2 linked regions of the Desulfosporosinus acidiphilus SJ4 genome follow. The protein of the gene in region 1 interacts with the protein of each later gene in a pairwise test. Links are inferred from orthologs where the notes say so. Each region holds a gene or a part of one and is shown on either strand. Other genes may lie near its edges.

Evidence for each region.
Region 2: the proteins of leuS (region 1) and ligA interact in binary tests that used the Escherichia coli proteins (3 or more experiments, as listed by UniProt). The link is inferred for Desulfosporosinus acidiphilus SJ4 from one-to-one orthologs.

The regions. Positions count from the first base shown.
Region 1 is NC_018068.1:4,207,066-4,217,593, reverse strand. What follows is about bases 2,782-5,848. They hold leuS (leucine--tRNA ligase), read left to right. Parts: upstream 2,782-3,097; coding sequence 3,098-5,599; downstream 5,600-5,848. Other genes in these bases: DESACI_RS19320 (hypothetical protein), read left to right, coding at 5,681-5,848. Also shown: DESACI_RS19350 (recombinase family protein), read left to right, coding at 1-126; nadD (nicotinate-nucleotide adenylyltransferase), read left to right, coding at 440-1,066; DESACI_RS19340 (RNA recognition motif domain-containing protein), read left to right, coding at 1,149-1,397; bis(5'-nucleosyl)-tetraphosphatase (symmetrical) YqeK, read left to right, coding at 1,651-2,232; rsfS (ribosome silencing factor), read left to right, coding at 2,222-2,578; more of DESACI_RS19320, read left to right, coding at 5,849-5,935; DESACI_RS19315 (DUF2164 domain-containing protein), read left to right, coding at 6,525-6,752; DESACI_RS19310 (PhoH family protein), read left to right, coding at 6,972-8,297; DESACI_RS19305 (ComEA family DNA-binding protein), read left to right, coding at 8,762-9,436; DESACI_RS19300 (ComEC/Rec2 family competence protein), read left to right, coding at 9,433-10,528.
Region 2 is NC_018068.1:1,297,517-1,307,862, reverse strand. Bases 4,758-7,642 are described here. They hold ligA (NAD-dependent DNA ligase LigA), read right to left. Parts: upstream 7,249-7,642; coding sequence 5,266-7,248; downstream 4,758-5,265. Other genes in these bases: DESACI_RS05860 (putative manganese-dependent inorganic diphosphatase), read right to left, coding at 7,290-7,642; gatC (Asp-tRNA(Asn)/Glu-tRNA(Gln) amidotransferase subunit GatC), read right to left, coding at 4,758-4,981. Also shown: DESACI_RS05890 (isocitrate/isopropylmalate dehydrogenase family protein), read right to left, coding at 1-123; nifV (homocitrate synthase), read right to left, coding at 215-1,345; Asp-tRNA(Asn)/Glu-tRNA(Gln) amidotransferase subunit GatB, read right to left, coding at 1,756-3,207; Asp-tRNA(Asn)/Glu-tRNA(Gln) amidotransferase subunit GatA, read right to left, coding at 3,194-4,672; more of gatC, read right to left, coding at 4,691-4,757; more of DESACI_RS05860, read right to left, coding at 7,643-8,255; DNA helicase PcrA, read right to left, coding at 8,262-10,346. UniProt on the Escherichia coli protein: DNA ligase that catalyzes the formation of phosphodiester linkages between 5'-phosphoryl and 3'-hydroxyl groups in double-stranded DNA using NAD as a coenzyme and as the energy source for the reaction.

The sequences.
Region 1 (10,528 bases):
CAACGAAGTGGCTATACTGGCAGGAAAAAAGGGTTAACGGATGATCAGATTGTTCATATTAAGCAAAGGGTTGCTTCCGGCGAAAAAAAGTCTCAGATCGTTCGTTATTTTGGGATTAGCAGGTAACCTTGTAAAAATACTTGAAAAGTTAATCTTTTAGGGTTTAATTCCTTGTAGTCTCTGCAACAAACGCATAGAGTCTATTAACATAAATGAGTTCATTTGGGAGTTGACTCAGTTGCGGGTTCCTCCAGAATAAGTTCTAGATGCCTAACATATTAATATACCTTTTCTGCGGGTTTCACTAACGGATTTTAATATGGCATAATACAATAAGATAAATATTTCCCTTGACAGGTCTTTTTTAGAAATAATTTATTGAATACCAGTAATTATCAGGAAATTAAGTTATCGTTATAGAACTAATGGAGAGAAGCATATGAATAATTTTACAAAACAAAAAACGTCTCGGTTAGGGGTTATGGGCGGAACCTTCGATCCAATCCATTATGGACATTTAGTTGCTGCAGAAATGGCACGCAGTGAGTTTAAGCTTAGTAAGGTCTTATTTATCCCAACGGGGATACCGCCTCATAAAGATCGGCTTGATATTTCTGCAGGGGAATTCCGCTTGGAAATGGTTGAACGCGCTATTGAAGACAACCCTGTCTTTGCTTGTTCAGCCATGGAAATCGAACGGCAAGGGCCCTCTTACACAGTGGAGACCCTGCGCCTTTTGAGCAAGATTTGGCCGGAGCATGAGCTGTATTTTATCACCGGAACAGATGCCCTGCGTGAGATCTTTTCTTGGCGTGAAGCTGAAGAGATTTTGACTATGATTCAGTTTATTGGGGCAGCCCGGCCAGGCTTCGATGCTAAAGATTTTTTGCAGTATGTTCGGCAGGAACATCCGGAAATTGTAGATAAGATTCATTATTTAGAAGTTCCTGCTTTGGCAATTTCCTCAACAGATATACGGAGGCGGGTTAAAAATAAACAACCTATCCGATATCTGCTGCCGGAAGCGGTGCGTTTGTATATAGAACAAAAAAATCTCTATCGGTAGAATTAAAAGGTGGTCATTCGCATACTCTGCTTGGATTTGACCATACTAAAAATGAATCAATTTCAAAGAGGTGAGTATAGTAATGACAACACTTTATGTCGGAAATCTCCCGTGGAATACAACAGCGGATGAACTCGGGGAATTCTTTTCTAACTATGGACATGTTGAAAGCAGCAGAATTATCACTGATCGAGAAACCGGCCGATCCAGAGGGTTTGGCTTTATCGAGGTTGGCGAAGAGGATGCAGAACGAATGGCTCAGGAGTTAAATGGCAAAGATTTTGGCGGAAGACCTTTAACGGTGAATGAAGCTAAACCGAAACAAATGTAATATCCCGCGGACTGGAAGGGAGACCCTCTGACATGATTGTGGGGGTCTCCCTTTCCTTTGTTATGATCCTTTGAGAATTGGTGGGGCCTGTTCGGGTAAAGACATCCTTTGTTTTAAACTGCAGTTGATGGACAATAATATTGGTAGAAAGAAGATTTTGTAAAATATTTTGCAGTTAAAGCCCTAAATTGATAGAATGTAAGATAATGCAAAAAGAGAAAGATAATTAGGGTGTTTAAGGGGGAGTTGGAACGTGGAACTACTGGTTGAAGAGGTTACGATTCTGGCTAAGCATATGCTTACGGAGTCAAGATTCAAACATACGCTGGGAGTTGCGGAATATGCAGAAATGTTGGCCAAACGCCATGGGGTTGATCCCGTTAAAGCTCGATGCGCGGGGCTGGCCCATGATTTAGCTAAGGAACTTCCAGTCAAGGAGCAGATCACCTTGGCCCGGTACTGGAATCTGCTGACTTACCCTGAGGATGAACAATATCCTTACGTTTTGCATGGCCGGCTTTCAGCCTATTGGCTGGAACGTTATTTCAAAGTTGACGATAAAGATTTATTGGCAGCCATTGCCAGTCATACTTTGGGCAGACCTGGAATGTCCCGCTTAGAAATGTTGATTTACAGTGCTGACTTGACTGAACCCGGACGTAAGTTTCCAGATGTGGACAAGTTGAGACAATCCTTGTATGATGATTTAGACAGGGGCACGTTCGATTGTGTTGAAGGCACTTTACTATATTTAAAGCGGAGTAACCATCCAATACATACCTTAACGCAATTAACTTATGAAGATTTAAAAAGGAGGCTCACTATTGGAACTTGATCAAAAAAAACTTACCGAAGTTATTCACCTTGCCGAAGATAAAAAAGGCGGTGACATTACTCTTCTCGATTTAAAGGGAATCTCTATGGTTACGGATTATTGTCTTATTGTGACGGGCAACACGTCTATCCAGGTGAAAGCTATCACGAATCATTTGGAAGAGGAGTTGCCTGAGATTGGAATTCCTGTTCTGCACGTTGAGGGTCTGCCTGATGCCAAGTGGGTTTTGATGGATTGCAGCGGAGATTTGGTCATTCATGTTATGACGCCGGATCAACGAGAGTTTTACCAACTTGAGCGGCTTTGGAAGGATGCCCAAGTGGTTTCTTGTGCCACTTTTGTCTAACAACGAACTCATTAATTTGCGGTAACATTATTTACGAAACTGTTGTTCATAAATTCGTATGATTTTTTGGGAAGAAGCTCATTATATTTAAAAGCTGGGAAAGGAAGCAGTACTCAAAAACCTTCTTTAGAGAAGCGGCGGTAGGTGCAAGTCGTTGAAGGGGATTGCAGGAACTCGTCCTGGAGCTGTGTTCAGGTAACAATGAACACCGGTGCGAACCGTTAAAGTCTTACGAGTGAATTTGGAAAATTGGGTGGTATCACGGGAGCAGGCCTCTCGTCCCTTGGGACGAGAGGATTTTTGCCACTATCAGAAAGTATAACCTTCGGTTGTATACTGCAAGAAGAGCTAATTCGTGCGAAGACAGTGTCTTCGTCTTCTAGCATAAGTGCAACTAGGCAGTCGCTTTCGCCGGAGGCTCAGCGCCAGCCAAGTTTTCTTTATAAACAGGCTTGAAAGCGAAGGAAAATCGCCCATTTGCTGATTGAGTTTTTGCTTTACGATAAGGGGGAAGGTTAAGTGCAAAAGAAATATTTGTTTACGGACGTTGAACCAAAGTGGCAGAAAAAATGGTTAGAGGAAAAAGCGTATAAGACTGAAGAAAGTTCTCAAAAGCCAAAGTACTATGCCTTAGCGATGTTTCCTTATCCCTCAGGGGATTTGCACATGGGGCATGTGCGGAACTATTCCATCGTCGATGTGATAGCACGTTTTAAGCGGATGCAGGGATTTAATGTTCTCCATCCCATCGGTTGGGATTCTTTTGGCTTGCCGGCTGAAAATGCAGCGATTAAACACCAGACACCGCCGGCCGATTGGACTTGGAAAAATATTGCCAACATGCAGCGCCAGCTTAAAGGGATGGGTCTTTCCTATGATTGGGATAGAGAAGTCGCTACCTGCCATCCGGGTTATTATAAATGGACTCAGTGGATGTTTCTGGAATTTTATAAGCATGGATTGGTGTATAAGAAAAAGGCTGCTGTTAATTGGTGTCCGTCTTGTTCCACTGTTTTAGCCAATGAACAAGTGGTTGAAGGGGCCTGTGAACGGTGTGATACTCTTGTGACTAAGAAGAACCTTGAACAGTGGTTTTTCAAGATTACGGATTATGCCGAGATCTTGCTTCGAGACTTGGATGACCTGCCCGGTTGGCCTGAGAAGGTAAAAACAATGCAGCGCAATTGGATTGGACGTTCCGAAGGGGTGGAAGTTCAATTTGCTTTAGAAGACCGGCCCGAAAAATTCTCCGTTTATACCACTCGGGTTGATACTCTTTTCGGAGTAAGCTATGTTGTCTTAGCGCCGGAACATCCTTTGGTGCTTGAATTGGTAAAGGGAACAAAGTATGAAGCAGACGTTATGTCCTTCATTGAGAAGATGAATGGACTGAATGAAATCGCCCGTACTTCCACAGAAGCTGAAAAAGAAGGATTATTTATTGGGGCTTATTGCCTTAATCCTCTCAGCGGGAAGAAACTGCCGATTTGGGTGGCCAATTACGTTCTTTTGGAATATGGCACCGGAGCAGTGATGGGGGTGCCTGCTCATGACGAACGTGACTTTGAATTTGCCACAAAGTATCAATTACCAATTCAAACGGTGATTGTACCTTCTGGCAGCGAGCCCGGGGAGAAGGATAAACCTCTTGAAGCTGCCTATACTGACGATGGTATCATGGTTAATTCCGGTTCCTTTGATGGTCTGAACAGCGATAAAGGCTGGGATAAGATTGCGGACGAGGTAGAGCGCCTCGGTGTTGGACAGCGCAAGGTTAATTTCCGGTTGCGTGACTGGCTTATCTCCCGTCAACGCTATTGGGGAGCGCCCATTCCTATGGTTTATTGTGAAACCTGCGGTACGGTTCCTGTTCCCGAAGAGCAGCTGCCGGTGATGCTCCCTGAAGATGTTGTGTTTAAAACGGGAGAAAATCCTTTGGCGACCTCACGGTCCTTTCTGGAAACAACCTGTCCGAAGTGCGGCGGAGCTGCCCGCCGTGAAACAGATACCATGGATACCTTTGCCTGTTCTTCGTGGTATTTCCTGAGATATACCGATCCCCGCAATACGGAAGCCCCTTTTACAAAAGCTACTGTGGATCAGTGGATGAATGTTGATCAATATGTAGGCGGAGTAGAACATGCCATCCTCCACCTTTTGTACGCTCGCTTCTTTACGAAAGGCTTGCGGGATTTTGGCTATCTGACTGCGAAGGAGCCCTTCCAAAACTTATTGACTCAAGGAATGGTCTGTATGGATGGTTCCAAGATGTCAAAATCGAAGGGCAATATCGTGAGTCCGGAGGCGATTATCGGAAAATATGGCGCTGATACGGCCAGGTTGTTTATCCTCTTTGCCGCACCGCCGGAAAGAGATTTGGAATGGAGTGATCAAGGGGTTGAAGGATGCTATCGCTTCCTCAATCGTATATGGCGCTTAGTTGCTCAATATGAGCCAATTATTAAGGGAATAGGGAACGCTCCCTCCGGTGCAGAGCTGGAAAAAGAATGGGCGAATCTGGATTCGGCAGGCAAAGAAATGCGCCGCCAATCTCACTTGGCTATCCAGAGAGTAACCATGGATGTGGGCACCCGCTATAACTTTAACACGGCCATCAGCACGATTATGGAGTGGGTTAATGCTCTGTACCTATATAAAGAGCAGCCAACGGCTAATGCTTTCGTGGGCAAAGAGGCTATAGAAGGGATTCTCCTTCTCCTGGCACCCTTTGCACCTCATATTACAGAAGAGCTTTGGCAAGGTATCGGCCATGCTGATAGTATCCATGAACATTCTTGGCCTACCGTGGATGAAACGGCCCTTGTTCAGGATGAAGTGACGGTTGTTCTGCAGGTGAATGGGAAGGTTCGGGATCGGATTCAAGTTCCTGCCGAGATATCTGCCGCTGAGTTGGAGAAGATTGTTGTTTCTCAGCCGAAAGTGCTGGAATGGACCCAGGGGAAAACGATTGTTAAGGTGATCACGGTTCCTGGGAAATTGGTGAATATAGTCGTCAAATAGGGGGGACTCGTGGGGGGACTCGTGTCAGGCCTTGCTCGGTGCCTACGACGCAGAGCAAACTAGCCGTTCAAGCGACTGGCTTTGGGGAGCGGGGTTCATCCTTCGGCGACAGTATTCTTTGAAGAACCCGCCTACGGCGATAATCTCCACTGGAGATTATCGTGCCATAAGCGCCATCCATGGCGCTATGGCGGCGGCGCACGTCCTATGCGCCGCCCCGCATCTGGGGTCGGTCGCTTTCACGGAGTTTGCTGGGCTGCTTACGTAAAGACCTCGCGCTGCCTGACACTTCGTCCCCTGCTCACGGGTCTGGGGGACGGAGTAAGCGAGAGTTAAAAGCGATTTAGGCATGCTTTAAGGTCGATTTATTGTAATGTTTTAAGTTAAGGTATTGTCTTAAGCAGTTTTCGGGCGACGGCACATAAATGTGCACCGTCTGCTCGTGAGGTTGCTTGGGTGAGTGTTCAAGGGGACGGTCCTTCTGACACACTTTTTCTCAGGGTGTCAGATAGAGGGACAGTTCTCTTGTCGCACTGATTTGCCGGGGGTTGTAGTTTTGACGGAGTATGTCGGAAGCAATTTGGGGTGACGGCACATAAATGTGCGGCGTCTGCTTCGTGAGGCTGCGCGGGTGAGTGTGTCAGGGGGACGGTCCTTCTGACACACTTTTTCTCAGGGTGTCAGATAGAGGGACGGTTCTCTTGTCGCACTGATTTGCCGGGTGTTGTAGTTTTGACGGAGTATGTCGGAAGCAATTTGGGGTGACGGTACATAAATGTGCGGCGTCTGCTTTGTGAGGTTGCTTGGGTGAGTGTGTTAGGGGGACGGTCCTTTTGACACGTTTTTTCTTATAAGTGCCGATGAAGGGATGGGTCTCTTTAGTTCAGTGGTTTTTCTAGTCTGGTCTAATAAGGAGGGGCTCATAATGTCGAGTAAAATCGAAGTGAACAAAGAGTCGAGAGAAGTGATGATAGCCGAGATTAAAGCATTTTTCTCGAAAGAGAGAGATGAGGATTTAGGGGATCTGGCAGCTTATTTAGTTCTCGATTTTTTTATGGAGAAATTAGCACCGGTTGTCTATAATCAGGGTATTTATGACTCTTATAAATATATGAGTGAAAGAACAGAAGACTTACTAGGAATCCAAAGGTGAGACTTAGGTTGTACTCGGAACTTATTCTGATTCTGGAATGAAGGTCATGCTTTAATAGCATGGCTTTTTTTATTGGGTATTTGCAGCATGGTCATGGTTAGTTCATTTTGGAATATAGATAATAAATGAGACTGGTTCAACATAGGTAATCAACCCGGAAGATATTTGGAAACTTATGGAATAGACTATAAGGAGAGCGGCAAAAAAGGATGTGTTAGTTTGCAAAAAGTCTATGTGCTTGACTCCAGTGTTTTGTTGCATGACTCAAGGGCAATTTTTCAATTCCAGGATAATGAGGTTATTATTCCTTTTGTTGTTTTAGAGGAAGTAGAGGGTAAAAAACGTCGCGAGGACAATGTAGGGCGAGCGGCTCGGGAGGCGATTCGGAATCTTGATCGTTTGCGGAACGCCGGGCGGCTTTCTCAAGGAGTTTCTTTACCTGGCGGGGGGAAAATCAGGATTGAACTTAATCATTACTCGAGGGAGATTCTCCCGATTAATTCGGACCTTAGTTTGGCAGACAATCGGATTCTGGCAGTTTCGTTAAGCCTTGCCCGTGAGGAAGAGCGAAGTGTGATATTGGTCACGAAAGATATTGCCATGCGTGTTAAAGCAGATGCTTTGGGGATTTTGACGGAGGATTACTATAACGACAAGGTTGTTATGCCCCAGATTACGGATGAGGTTTTGAGAATATCACTTGAAGACGAGCAGATTGATGAGCTTTATCGAAATAACTCTATTTTGTGGCATGAAACGTTGCCCTCCAACAGCTGCATCAAAACGGTTTTAAGTGATCAGTGTGTCTTGCCTCTGGTTTCGTCACCGGATGGGAAAAGGATAATTTATTGTATGGGGCAGGGCAGGGCTTCTTGGGATATTCGTCCGAAAAATATTGAGCAAGCTTGGGCTTTAGAGATGCTTCACAGTACGGAGATAAAGTTGGTAAATCTGATGGGACCGGCCGGTACAGGAAAAACACTTCTTGCTTTAGCCAGCGGTCTGGAACAGACGGTTCATGGGGACAAATATCTTAGGATGCTTTGCGCACGTCCGATTATTCCTTTTGGCAAGGACATTGGCTTTCTCCCCGGGGAAAAGGAACAAAAGGTACGTCCGTATATGCAGCCAATTTATGATAATCTGGAATTTTTGCTGAGGTCAAAGAAAGATAAAGAGCGGGAGAGAAGCGGTGAGTCTATTGTGGAGAGCGCTATTGATCTGTTGATTAAGAAAAAACAACTGGAAATCGAAGTGCTCACATACATTCGGGGACGCAGTATTCCTAATCAGTTTTTAATTATTGACGAGGCTCAGAATCTGACAGCTCATGAGGTTAAGACGATTGTAACTCGTGCCGGTGAGGGAACTAAGATTGTCCTTTGCGGGGATACGGATCAAATTGATCATCCCTATTTGGATAGAGAAAGTAATGGGTTAGCCTATATTGCTGCGAGACTTAAGGGGCAGCCGTTTTATGGGCAGGTGCGGTTGGTTCATGGGGAGAGGAGCGATCTGGCAACGAGGGCGGCGAGTTTATTGTAATGGAGCACTTGCGTGAGCCATTGTCCGGTTGGATAAGACACAGAGTAACTGGACGTAAGAGCGATTGGTTTGAGGAGGCCGGTTCGAGGTCAACGAAAAAGGGCCAATTGCTATTTAAGCAAATGGTCCTTAAAAAACTTTGTCTCTAACTATTTCAATCAAGTAAGTCACTTAATTCAATATTTAAATCCTCAAACAAATTGGATTTGGCAGCTTCATGAATAATTTAACCTTTCTAAAATTATTTTTCCGACAGGATTAGAAATACTTTGCAGCAGGAAAAAGAAGGAATTAAACGAAATCAAAAATATGATAGTTTTAAGTTGTAAATTGGTATTAAAATTATCTATTAAATTTATTTCCTTTGCAAACGACAAAGGAATGAAGCATAAATATAGGGAATTTTGACCTTACAAAAATGCAGAGAAAACGCCTAAAGATGAACAAGGATGGGGGCTTCGCGCATGGAGCATAAACTTCGCAAGGTCTGGTGGTTTGTCCTTTTTTTGTTGGTGGTTTTCGCCATATGGAGGCTCTTTTTGCCCCATGGTTCGAATGCCTATTTGCAAAAAACTGCCGCAAGCCGCGAGATTGTGGTGTACGTTGCCGGTGCTGTTGAAGCCCCGGGACTTGTTCATTTAGCCCCGGATGCCCGTTTGGATGATGCTTTGAAACAGGTTAAGCTTTTGCCGGAGGCAAACCTGGAAAGTATGAATCCGGCGGAAAAACTCAAAGATGGGCAGAAGATCACGGTACCCTATAAGAATCTTTCTATATTGGGATCGGGTGGTGCTGGGAATTCCCAAGTTGGAGTTGGCGGAAGCAGCGGGAGCGGGGGGAGTAGTGTTGCTGCAACAAATGGAGCGGGTGCGGTTTCCCCTAATAGTTCGCTGAATGCTGGGGGGGCCGGTGCGGGAAGAGTAAGTTCGACATCTGACGGGGGAAAAATCAATATCAATACTGCCGGGGCTGCCGAGCTGGACAAGCTGCCAGGTGTAGGGCCTGCCCTGGCTGGGAGAATTGTTCAGTACCGCACGGATCATGGTCCCTTTTCCCAGCCTGAAGATCTGCAAAATGTTTCGGGGATAGGGGCAAAGACCTATGAAAAAATGGCTTCTCAAGTAACGGTAGGCCCATGAGGGATCCTTGGGTATTACGCTCAGCTGCCTTGTTAAGCGGAGGGCTTTGCGGAGCGTTGACAGCAGCACCGTTTCGCTTTTGGCTCTTGGGCTTTTTTTGTTTATTAGGGGTGCGGCTCTTGTATTGGCAGCCGCGTGATTTTTTTGGCAAAGTTTATCGCCCGGAGATTTTGCTTTTGGGCGTTAGCCTTTTGCTGGGCTTTATCTACGGATCTTTGGCTGAGAGAACGCTTTTAGAGCCGCTCGCTTTAAATAAAGTGGAAATTACGGGCACTCTCAAGGATTGGAATATCGGACCAGATAAGACTGTCGGGACAATTTTTATTGAAGAAGTCGGCTTGGAAGACGGCGAAGTAACATTAGGAAAAATCAACGAAGATTGGATGTCAACGAAGAAATCACCTTCCGACAAAGCTGATCAAGAAAAAGATTTGCCGGGTCAAACCTATCGCTTAGTAGTCTATTCCGATAAATTAGGGGAGGTCCCCAGTCAATGGAAAGGGGTCCAGCCGGGAGATCAGCTTCATTTTCAGGCACGTCTGGAGAGGCCTAAGCCGTTGGGTACGCCAGGGGCTTTCGACTTGCGTTTGTACAATGCGGTTAGGGGACTGAGCGGAACTTTAACGGCTGCAGGAGATGTGGAACTGGTTCGGGCGGGGGAGCCTGGCTTATCGTGGAAAATACGACGGAAAGTTCATACGCGTTTAGAAGCATGGGATCCTCAGGAAACAGGAGTTCTGGAAGGGATTTTTTTTGGTGATTCCAGTCATATTCCGGCGGAAATCCAAGAGCGCTATAAGGTAACCGGTGTTCTTCATGTTTTTGCTGCCTCAGGATCCAATGTTGCCTTTGTCCTGGGGTTAGTTTGGATGATTTTGCGTCCGCTGCCGAAGCAGCTGCGGATTACGGGAGCGATTCTGGTCCTGATTCTCTATGCCGTTTTATGCGGGGGAAATGCTCCGATTGTCCGAGCCACTGTCTTAGGGGTTGCCGTTCTAATCGGTCGCTTCGGCCGGGGAAGGGTAGCTGCTTTGCGGTGGCTGTTTTTTGCCGGAGTAGGACTGTTTATTTTAAATCCTTTGATCCTTCGGG
Region 2 (10,346 bases), 2.9 Mb from region 1 along the record:
TTCTCCTGCTTCCACAACCTCCCAGTCCAGAGGTGCCTGACTGGCGGTTATTACCTTTTGAGTAGCGGCGCTTACCTCAGGCCCTATCCCATCGCCGGGAATCAATGTAACCTTAACTGTCATTAAGTGATACTCCCTTTCCTTAAAGAAAAACTAACCGTCAACGCTGCGACTTAAACACCTTTGACTATCGCCTTATTGATTGATTGTGGTATTATTGATTCTTTTGTTTCAACATATCCCCATAAATATAAACAAGTTCCTTATCAAATAAGGATCGTTTCATATCCACTGCCAAAGCACGTACTTTAGCTAACATTTCAACTGCTTGTTCCTCAGAAATTTCTTTGCCATATTCTTTAAACTTTGCCTTAATCGAGGCAGTTCCGGAGTGTTTGCCAATAACAATCTGACGTTCTAGCCCGACATCTTCCGGGCTGAAGGCTTCGTAGGTCCGGGGATTCTTTAAAGCCCCATCAGCGTGAATTCCTGATTCATGGGCAAACATGTTGCTTCCTACAATAGACTTCCAAGGAGGAAGCATACGGCCTGAAGCCCGAGCAACATACTCAGAAAGTTCAACAAATCGTTCGGTGGCAAAGCTCATATCAGTGTTGAGTAAAAACTTAAGAGCCATAACCACTTCTTCTAAAGCGGCATTACCGGCGCGTTCTCCTAATCCATTGACAGTGACCCCAACATGGGAAGCCCCTGCTTTAGCTCCAGCCAAAGCATTTGCCGTGGCCATCCCAAAATCATCGTGGGTATGCATCTCAACATCGAGCCCCGTTTTCTCGATTAACGTTTTAATATTATCGTAAGTAGTGAAGGGATCAAGTATCCCAACAGTATCGCAATAACGCAGACGATCTGCACCCGCTTTTTTAGCTTCCTGAGCAAACCGGATCAGAAAATCCATATCGGAACGGGAAGCATCTTCGGCATTGACGGATATATACATACCTTCCCTTTTGGCAAACTCTGTCGCTTTAACCATACGTTCCAGTACATCGTCGCGGGTGGTCATAAGTTTATGTTCTATATGAATATCGGACGTGGAAATTGAAATGGCTACCGCATCCACTCCACAAGCAAGAGATGCTTCAATATCCGAGATGACCGCACGATTCCAGCCCATAATACTGGCTTTTAAACCGAGTTTTGCTATCTCGCTGATGGCTTTTTTTTCGTCTCCGCCCATGACGGCAACCCCTGCTTCGATTTGATGAACACCTACCTCATCGAGTAAGCGAGCAATGCGCAATTTTTCTTGATTGGAAAATACGACTCCTGCCGTTTGCTCTCCATCCCGTAATGTTGTATCTACAATCGTTAAATGTCTCAATGGAAACACCCCTCTTCTTCAAATGGGAAATATATTATATACTATGTCGCGAATATTTATTCTCTATACTAGCATAATAAATGTTAAGTTTGAAGGAGATCAAAATGCTTATACTGTATACATCAGCCTTCACTTAATACATTTAAGTAATATTAAAGCATAAGGTTTTATCTTTAAGAGAATAAAGCCTAATTATAATTAGTTATAATTTAAAATCATTAATTCTTGATTTATATCCCTTAATAATTTTATGAAATTTGACACAATTCTTAAAGTTAATACTTTATTTAATATTAAAGTGGGATGGCCTATTACATGAATAGTTAGGCCACCCCACTTTAAACGCAGTAAATCGTTTTAAGTCATAGAAGTACCTCAAGGAGGTATTCCAATTTTATTAACAGATCCTGTTACTTTGCTAATCTTTCCTTAAGCAGCTGATTAACAAGACCAGGATTAGCTTGTCCTTTTGTCGCTTTCATAATCTGTCCCACTAAGAACCCAATAGCCCGCTCTTTACCCGCGTGAAAATCTTCTACGGATTGGGGATTAGCGACAATTACCTGGTCGATGATTCCGAGCAATGCTCCTTCATCACTGATTTGAGCAAGCCCTTTCTCTTTGACAATCTGGTCAGCATCTTTGCCCGAAGAATACATTTCTTCCAGAACAGATTTGGCGATTTTGCCGCTCAAAGTGCCTTTGTCAATGAGTTTTACAAGTTCCACCAACTTTTGGGCGGAAACAGGCGAATCCGCTATTTGACACTGATTGCTGTTCAGCAGCCTGGTTAGATCCCCCATAACCCAATTGGCTAAACTCTTTGCCTCGGCACCATGAGCTAAACCCTGGTCAAAATAGTCGGCCATGGCTTTAGTTTGCGTAAGCACTGCTGCATCGTAAGCAGATAGTCCTAAACTCTGTAAACGGTTCCGGCGTTCTCTGGGAAGTTCGGGCAATGTTTTGCGAATTTCTTCTACCCACTCCCTGTCTATTACGAGGGGAACGAGATCCGGCTCAGGGAAATAGCGGTAATCATGAGCTTCTTCTTTGGAACGCAATGCTAGGGTAATTCCCCGGCCTTCATCCCAAGTCCGGGTTTCCTGAACCACTTCCTCCCCTTCATCAAGAACACGGGCCTGGCGGGCAACTTCATATTCCATGCAGCGTCGGACTGAACTGAAAGAATTAAGGTTTTTTGTCTCAGTTCGGGTTCCAAAGGTTGTTGACCCTGCGGGCCTCAAGGAGACATTGACATCAAAGCGAACCGAACCTTGTTCCATGCGGCAGTCGGAAACCCCAGTGTATTCCAGAATTTGGACCAACTGTTCCAGATAGGCTAAAACTTCCGGAATCGAACGCAAGTCAGGCTCGGAAACAATCTCCAAAAGCGGTACTCCTGCCCGGTTATAATCAACGGAAGAGGCGTCCGAAGTCGTAATAGTTTCCCCGCTGTGAACAAGTTTCCCAGCATCTTCTTCCATATGTGCCCGGGTAATCCCAATCCACTTTTTAACTCCGTCAACTTCAATTTCCAAGCCGCCATTTTTGCAAATTGGCAGGTCATATTGAGACGTCTGATAGTTTTTCGTTAAATCGGGATAATAGTAGTTCTTGCGGTCAAATTTAGAAAAATCAGCGATCTCACAGTTTAATGCCAATCCCGCACGAATGGCATAATTGACTACTTCACGGTTTAAAACCGGAAGGGTTCCGGGCATACCTAAGCACACAGGGCAGACATGGGTATTTTGTTCCCCCCCAAACTCGGTAGTACAGCCACAGAATATCTTCGTCTTGGTTTGAAGCTCCACATGAACTTCTAAGCCACAAACCATTTCATAACGATCAGCGACTGCCACGGGTAAGCACCTCCTCTGAAAGATCCGGTTTTAACGTGTGATACGTTGTATTTTGCTCAAAGGTATAGGCAACTCGATAGAGCGTCCCTTCATTGAAATGCTTGCCCATTAATTGCATGCCGATGGGCAGACCATTCACAAAACCTGCAGGTACGGATATGGCCGGAATACCTGCCAGATTAATGGGAACTGTTGTGATATCTGATAAATACATAGCCAGTGGATTGGATTTCTCACCGAATTTAAAAGCCGGCGTGGGCGCAGCGGGAGAGAGCAGAACATCAAATTTCTCAAAGGCCTGATCAAAATCTTGCTTGATCAACGTCCGAACTTTTTGGGCTTTAAGATAATAAGCATCGTAATAACCGGAACTTAAGGCATAGGTTCCCAACATGATTCTGCGCTTAACCTCTTGTCCGAATCCCTCTGCTCTGGTTTTTCTAAACATCCCCAAAACATCTTCAGCTTGGGCCCGGTAACCGTAGCGGACACCATCATAACGGGCAAGGTTGGAACTGGCTTCGGCAGTGGCAATCAAATAGTAGGCCGGGATGGCGTATTCCGTGTGGGGGAGAGAACATTCGCTCACTTCAGCTCCCAGATTACGCAGCGTTTCAATGCTTTCCTGAATCCCTTTAGCTACCTCGGGCTCAATCCCTTCCCCGAAATATTCACGGGGTATGCCAATTTTTAAACCTTTAATGTCATTGAGCAGAAATTTTGTATAATCAGGTTTATCGTAGCGAACAGAGGTGGAATCCTGAGAATCGTACCCGGCAATAGCATTCATCACTAGGGCATTGTCCCTTACTGTTTTTGTTAGAGGGCCTATTTGATCGAGGGATGAGGCATAGGCTATGAGGCCAAAGCGGGATACGGCTCCATAGGTTGGTTTAAGGCCAACAACCCCGCAAAAGGCAGCCGGCTGCCGAATCGATCCCCCGGTATCAGATCCCAGGGAGAAGGCCGCCAAATCAGCCGCTACGGAAACCGCCGAACCGCCGGAAGAACCTCCTGGAACACATTCTAATTTCCAGGGATTTCGTGTTTTCAGATAGGCTGAATTCTCTGTGGAAGAGCCCATAGCAAACTCATCCATATTTAATTTACCTAAAAGAATACTTCCTGCATCCTTTAATCGTGTTGTTACTGTTGCATCATAGGGAGGATAAAACTCCTTAAGAATTTTGGAAGCACAACTTGTACGTATTCCTTCGGTACACATGTTGTCTTTCATAGCCATAGGAATGCCTTCTAAAGCCCCTAGTTCTCCCCCTTGAGCGATCTTCCGATCGATTTCCGAGGCTTGGGCTTGAGCTTCTTTTTCTAAGACTGTTAAATAAGCTTGCAGATCTTTATCTAAATTATGAATTCGCTCTATGTAAGCGTTGGTTAATTCCGTGGCACTAACTTCTTTATGCACAAGGAGTTCATGAAGCTCACTCACGGATTTCTCAAATATCATGGGCGCAGCCCCTCCTTTCTATGTGAGACTAATTCTCGGAACCCTGAAAAATCCTTCTTCCGCATCCGGGGCATTTCTTAAGGCCTTTTCGTGCTTAATGGAACCTTTTACCTCATCCTCCCGCAGCACATTATGCAAGGGAACAGCATGAGCCGTAGGCACAACATCTTCAGTATCCAAACGTTCCAACATTGCGGCGTAATCAAGAATCGAGTTCAGCTGCACAGTATATTCTTGAATTTCTTGTTCGTTTAACTCTAAACGTGCCAATCCGGCGACATATATAACGTCTTCACGTGAAATTGCCATTAAATTCACCGTCCTTTGACTACTTTTTTGCTATCCTTCTATAATAGCAAATCTGGAAGAATCGGGCAACAAATGTGTCAGGGGGACAGTTATTGAAAAGTGCAAATAAGGACGGTTCTTTGGTATACGCCTGACCGCATACAACAAAAAGCCGTCCCTGAGTTAACCTTATGCTACAGAGGAAGTAACAGAAGACTATCCCTGCTTTACACCCTGATGAAATCATGCAAAATGTGCAATAAGGACCGTCCCCAATACACACTTGCTAGGCCCCTCCCCAATTGCTACTGTTTCAGCAGTGTGTCAAATTCGTCTTCCGTTAGGATCTGGACCCCTAGTTCTTGGGCTTTCGTAAGCTTAGAACCTGCTTTTTCGCCGGCAACGACGAAAGCTGTCTTTTTGCTGACGGAGCTTGCGGCTTTGCCGCCGTGGTCTTCAATGACTTTTTCGATCTCTCGTCGGTCCCAACGTTCTAAGGAACCTGTGACAACAATACTTTTACCGGCAAATATCTGGGGTTTTGAAGATTCTTCAGCCGTCATATCGACTCCTGCCTGACGCAGTTTTTCAATAAAACCTTGAGTGCTCTCCAGGCTGAAAAAATAGACGAGATTTTCCGCCATGGTGGGCCCTATATCGGGAATTCCCTGCAGCTCTTCCAGAGACGCTTTCATGAGTTGGTCCATGGAACCAAACCTCTGAGCCAAGACTTTGCCGGCCTTTTCTCCGGTATGGCGAATCCCCAGGGCAAAAATCAAAGGCCCCAAGCCGCGGGTTTTGCTATCCTGAATGGCTTTTAAAAGATTTTCGGCGGATTTCTTACCCATCCGTTCTAAGGGGATTAAATCCTCAAAGGTTAAGGAATAAAGATCCGCAGCGTCCGAGATCAAACGAGCATCGAGAAGCTGCTGAATCACCGCCGGCCCCAGACCGTCTATAGCCATGGCATCGCGGGAAACGAAATGGATGATCCCTTCCCGTTGCCTGGCGGGACAGGTGATACTCTGACAGCGGTAGGCCACTTCACCTTCATCTTGGCGGACAGGGCTTTGACATTCCGGACAGAATTCCGGCATTTCAAAGATTCTTTCCTCCCCGGTTCGTTTCTCAGGCAGCATCTTAACAACTTCAGGAATAACATCCCCGGCCTTATGAAGCAAAACATGGTCGCCGATGCGGATATCCTTCTGGCGTATGTTATCAAGATTATGCAGAGTCGCCCGGCTCACCGTGGACCCTGCAACCAGAACAGGCGTGAGCACTGCCGTAGGGGTTAACACCCCCGTTCGGCCTACCCGAATCAGTATATCTTCAACAACGGTTTCCACTTGTTCTGCTGGAAATTTATAAGCAATTGCCCAACGAGGACTTTTAGCTGTAAAGCCCAATTCCTGTTGAACGGCAAAATCATTCACTTTAATAACCAATCCGTCAATATCATAGGAGAAACCATGACGTTCCGAAGACATTCTTTCACAAAACCCAATAACTTCGTCAATGGTTCCAAAAACCTTATACTCCGGATTGACAATAAATCCTTGTTCCTTTAAATAGGTAAGGACTTCCGTTTGATTATGTAAACCTAACTCGTTGGCACCCAACACCTGATAAGCAAAATAATCCAGCTTCCGCTGGGCCGTAATCTTGGAATTCAATTGGCGCAAGGAACCTGCCGCCGCATTACGGGGATTGGCAAAGGTTGCTTGTCCCTCTTCTTCCCGTTCTTGATTCAAGCGGGCAAAGGAAGCTTTGGGCATATACCCTTCTCCCCGGACGCTTAGTCTTGGAACATCATCTTTAAGGCGTAAAGGTATTGATTTTACAGTCTTAACGTTAGGGGTGATATCTTCACCCACTTCGCCATCACCACGGGTTGCTCCCCGCACCATCAGGCTGTTTTCGTAGGTTAAAGCGACAGTCAGTCCATCAATCTTAAGTTCTACAACATACTCCACAGTTGAAGTCACTTGACGGACCCGTCGGTCAAATTCCCTGAGGTCCTCCGCCGAAAAAGCGTTATCTAAACTCAGGAGAGGTTCCAAATGACGTACTTTAGTGTACTCTTTGGCTACCTCTCCCCCGACTCGTACTGTCGGAGAATCGGGAGTAACCCAGTCCGGATGCTTCGCTTCCAAATCGATCAATTCCCGCATGAGAGCATCGTAATCCGCATCAGTCATGGTGGGTTGATCAAGTACATAGTACTGCTTATTGGCAGTCTCTATCTCCCCCCGCAACCATCTCACACGCTCGAATTCATCCCGCACCGAAATTTCCTCCCTGTTCTCCTAATATGTTTGTATTTTAATTAAGCTGAAAAATAAGTTGTCATTGGTGGAACAACTTGTTTTTTACGGGAGAGAACGCCAGGAAGCTCAACACTGCCATTGACAAGTTCTTTGCCGAAGGCTTTAGCAACTTCTTCCGGATTATCTCCTTTAACAATCAGTTCAGTGTAATCACTTAAAATGTCAGTAACCATTAAGCAGATATAACGCAGGCCTTGAGAATTGCGATAGTTTTCCAGCTCTTTGTTTAAGTTTGCCCGAACATCTTCAAATCCATCCATGCCCATCAGACTGACTTGGCCAACGCCAACTTTGTGGGATCCCATGGTGAAAGCTTTGAAATCTTCTTCAATCATGCTTTGCGGAGTGCGCTCAGCGATGTTGGAACCCGCTTTGAACATATCAATACCGAAGGTTTTGGGGTCAACTCCAGCAATGGCTGCGAGTTCAGCAGCAATAACTTTATCCAGCTCAGTGCAAGTTGGGGATTTGAAGATTACTGTGTCAGAAAGAATAGCAGCTAATAAAATACCTGCAATCGCTTTCTCAGGAACTAAGCCTTTTTCTTTGTAATATTGAGCAACAATCGAACAGGTTGAACCGACAGGCTCGATACGTACATAAAGAGGTTCGGCAGTTTGGAATCCGCCAACTTTGTGGTGGTCAACAACTTGTACGAGCTGAGCTTGATCAGCACCGCCTACAGCTTGACCATATTCGTTGTGGTCAACGAGGATAAGTTTTTGTTTAGCCTCAACGGATTCTAATACTTCAGGTACTTGAACTCCATAATAGTTGAGAACAAACTCGGTCTCTTTATTGATTTTGCCGGCTGTTACGGCAACACAATTTTCAGCACCTGTAAGTTCTTTAAAACGAGCTAAAGCGATAGCGGAGCAAACTGAGTCTGTATCTGGGTTCTTGTGACCAACAATATAAATCTTATCCATTATAACACCTAAACCTTTCTCTTCATAATTTCTCATTTGAATTTAGAGTTTGGTAAGTTTGGCGTACTCTGCCAAGAGTTTTTTAATTCCAATTCCACCATCAAATACAATTGTCAATTCTGCCTGATTTCCTTCACCCTTAATTGAGACTATTATTCCTCGTCCGAATTTAACATGCTCAACCTTTTCTCCTACGTGATGAGCCTCACCTCCTTTAATGACCACCGGGCTGCCAAAATCTTTCTCCCAGGAACCGGACCCTAAAGGAATTCTCCGATCTGGTTTACCCTCCTGTCTCTGAAATGATTTGGGTGAAGTATTTAAACGCAGTTTAGGCGGATCGAGTGGATCGATATCCGTCATCAGCTCCGACGGGATCTCCTCTAAAAACCGCGAAGGTGGATTATACTGGGTTTTGCCATAGAGCATACGCATTTCTGAATTGCACAAGTACAGTTTTTCACGTGCCCGTGTAATAGCTACATAGCACAGCCTCCGTTCCTCCTCCAACTCTGAAGGGTCAAGAAAGGAACGTCCGCTGGGAAAGATGCCCTCTTCCATGCCTACCACGAAAACGACAGGATATTCCAGACCTTTAGCGCTGTGCATGGTCATTAAGGCAATGGATTCTTCTGCAGGATCCAGTTCGTCTATGTCAGCGACCAGCGATACTTGCTCTAAAAAGCCGCTGACTCCGCCAAGGATCTGTTCTTCCTCCCCTTCGGTTTCAGATTGAGCAGCTTTTTCATCGAACTCCGTTGTGACGGAAAGAAACTCTAACAAGTTTTCCAAGCGGGCTTCTGCTTCCGGTGAACTATCTGCTTCGAGAATCGCCTGGTAACCCGTTTTATTCAAAATCTCCTTGACTAACTCTGTAACGGTGGCATTTTTCGAAAACTCAACTAAACCTTGCATCAGATGGGCAAAGGCCAACAATGGTTTCTTAGCCCGGGCTGTTAATTCCGGAATATAGTCTGCTTCCAAAATAGCGTCCAAGACAGGCATTCCTTGTTCGTCGGCATATTCCAGAATTTTCTCCAGAGTACTTTCTCCCAGGCCCCGTTTAGGAACATTAAGCACCCGGGCAAAACTTACTTGGTCTGAAGGGTTATAGATAAGCCGCAGATAGGCTAACATATCTTTGATCTCTAAACGTTGGTAAAACTTTAAACCCGAAAAAATTCGATAAGGCAGGGCGGCTTTCATCAACTGTTCTTCCAGTATCCGAGATTGGGCATTGGTTCGATAAAGAACTGTAAAATCACTGTAGGGACGACCTTCCAGTTCATGCAAACGCTGAATCCGTTCTACCACATACCTGGCTTCATCCCGTTCGTCATTACTGACATAACAAACGATTGGCTGTCCTGAGGAATTCTCCGTCCAGAGAGATTTTTCTTTGCGTCCCTCATTGTTCCTGACAACGGCATTGGCAGCATCAAGAATTTTTTGAGTAGACCGATAATTCTGCTCAAGCTTGATAACCTTAGCTTCAGGGTAATCCCGCTCAAAATCAAGGATGTTTTGAATATCAGCCCCGCGCCAGCCATAAACGGACTGGTCATCGTCCCCTACCACACAAAGATTGCGGTAACGGCTGGCCAACAGCTTGATCAGCATGTATTGGGCATGATTGGTATCCTGATATTCATCCACCAAAATATAACGGAATTTCTCCTGATAATAATCCAAAACCCTGTCATTTTCTCTGAACAGTTTAACCGTAAGCATAATAATATCATCAAAATCCAGAGCATTATTCGTTCTGAGTTTTTTCTGATAATCCCGATACAAATCAACAACTTTGCTCTGAAAATAATCGCTGGCCTGGACAGCAAATCCTTCAGGGTCCAGGAGTTTATTTTTGGCATCACTAATCACCGAAGCTACACCACGCGGGGAAAATTTCTTTTCATCCAGATTCTTTTCCTTTAAGCATCCTTTGATCAAAGCCAGTTGATCTCCCGCATCGTAGATCACAAAATTCCGGGTATAACCCGGCAGATGCTCGATATCCCGCCGCAAAATGCGTACACAGGCTGAGTGGAAGGTGCTGACCCATAATCCTCGTCCTTCACTGCCTACGAGGGTTGTTACCCTGTCCCGCATCTCCTTAGCTGCTTTATT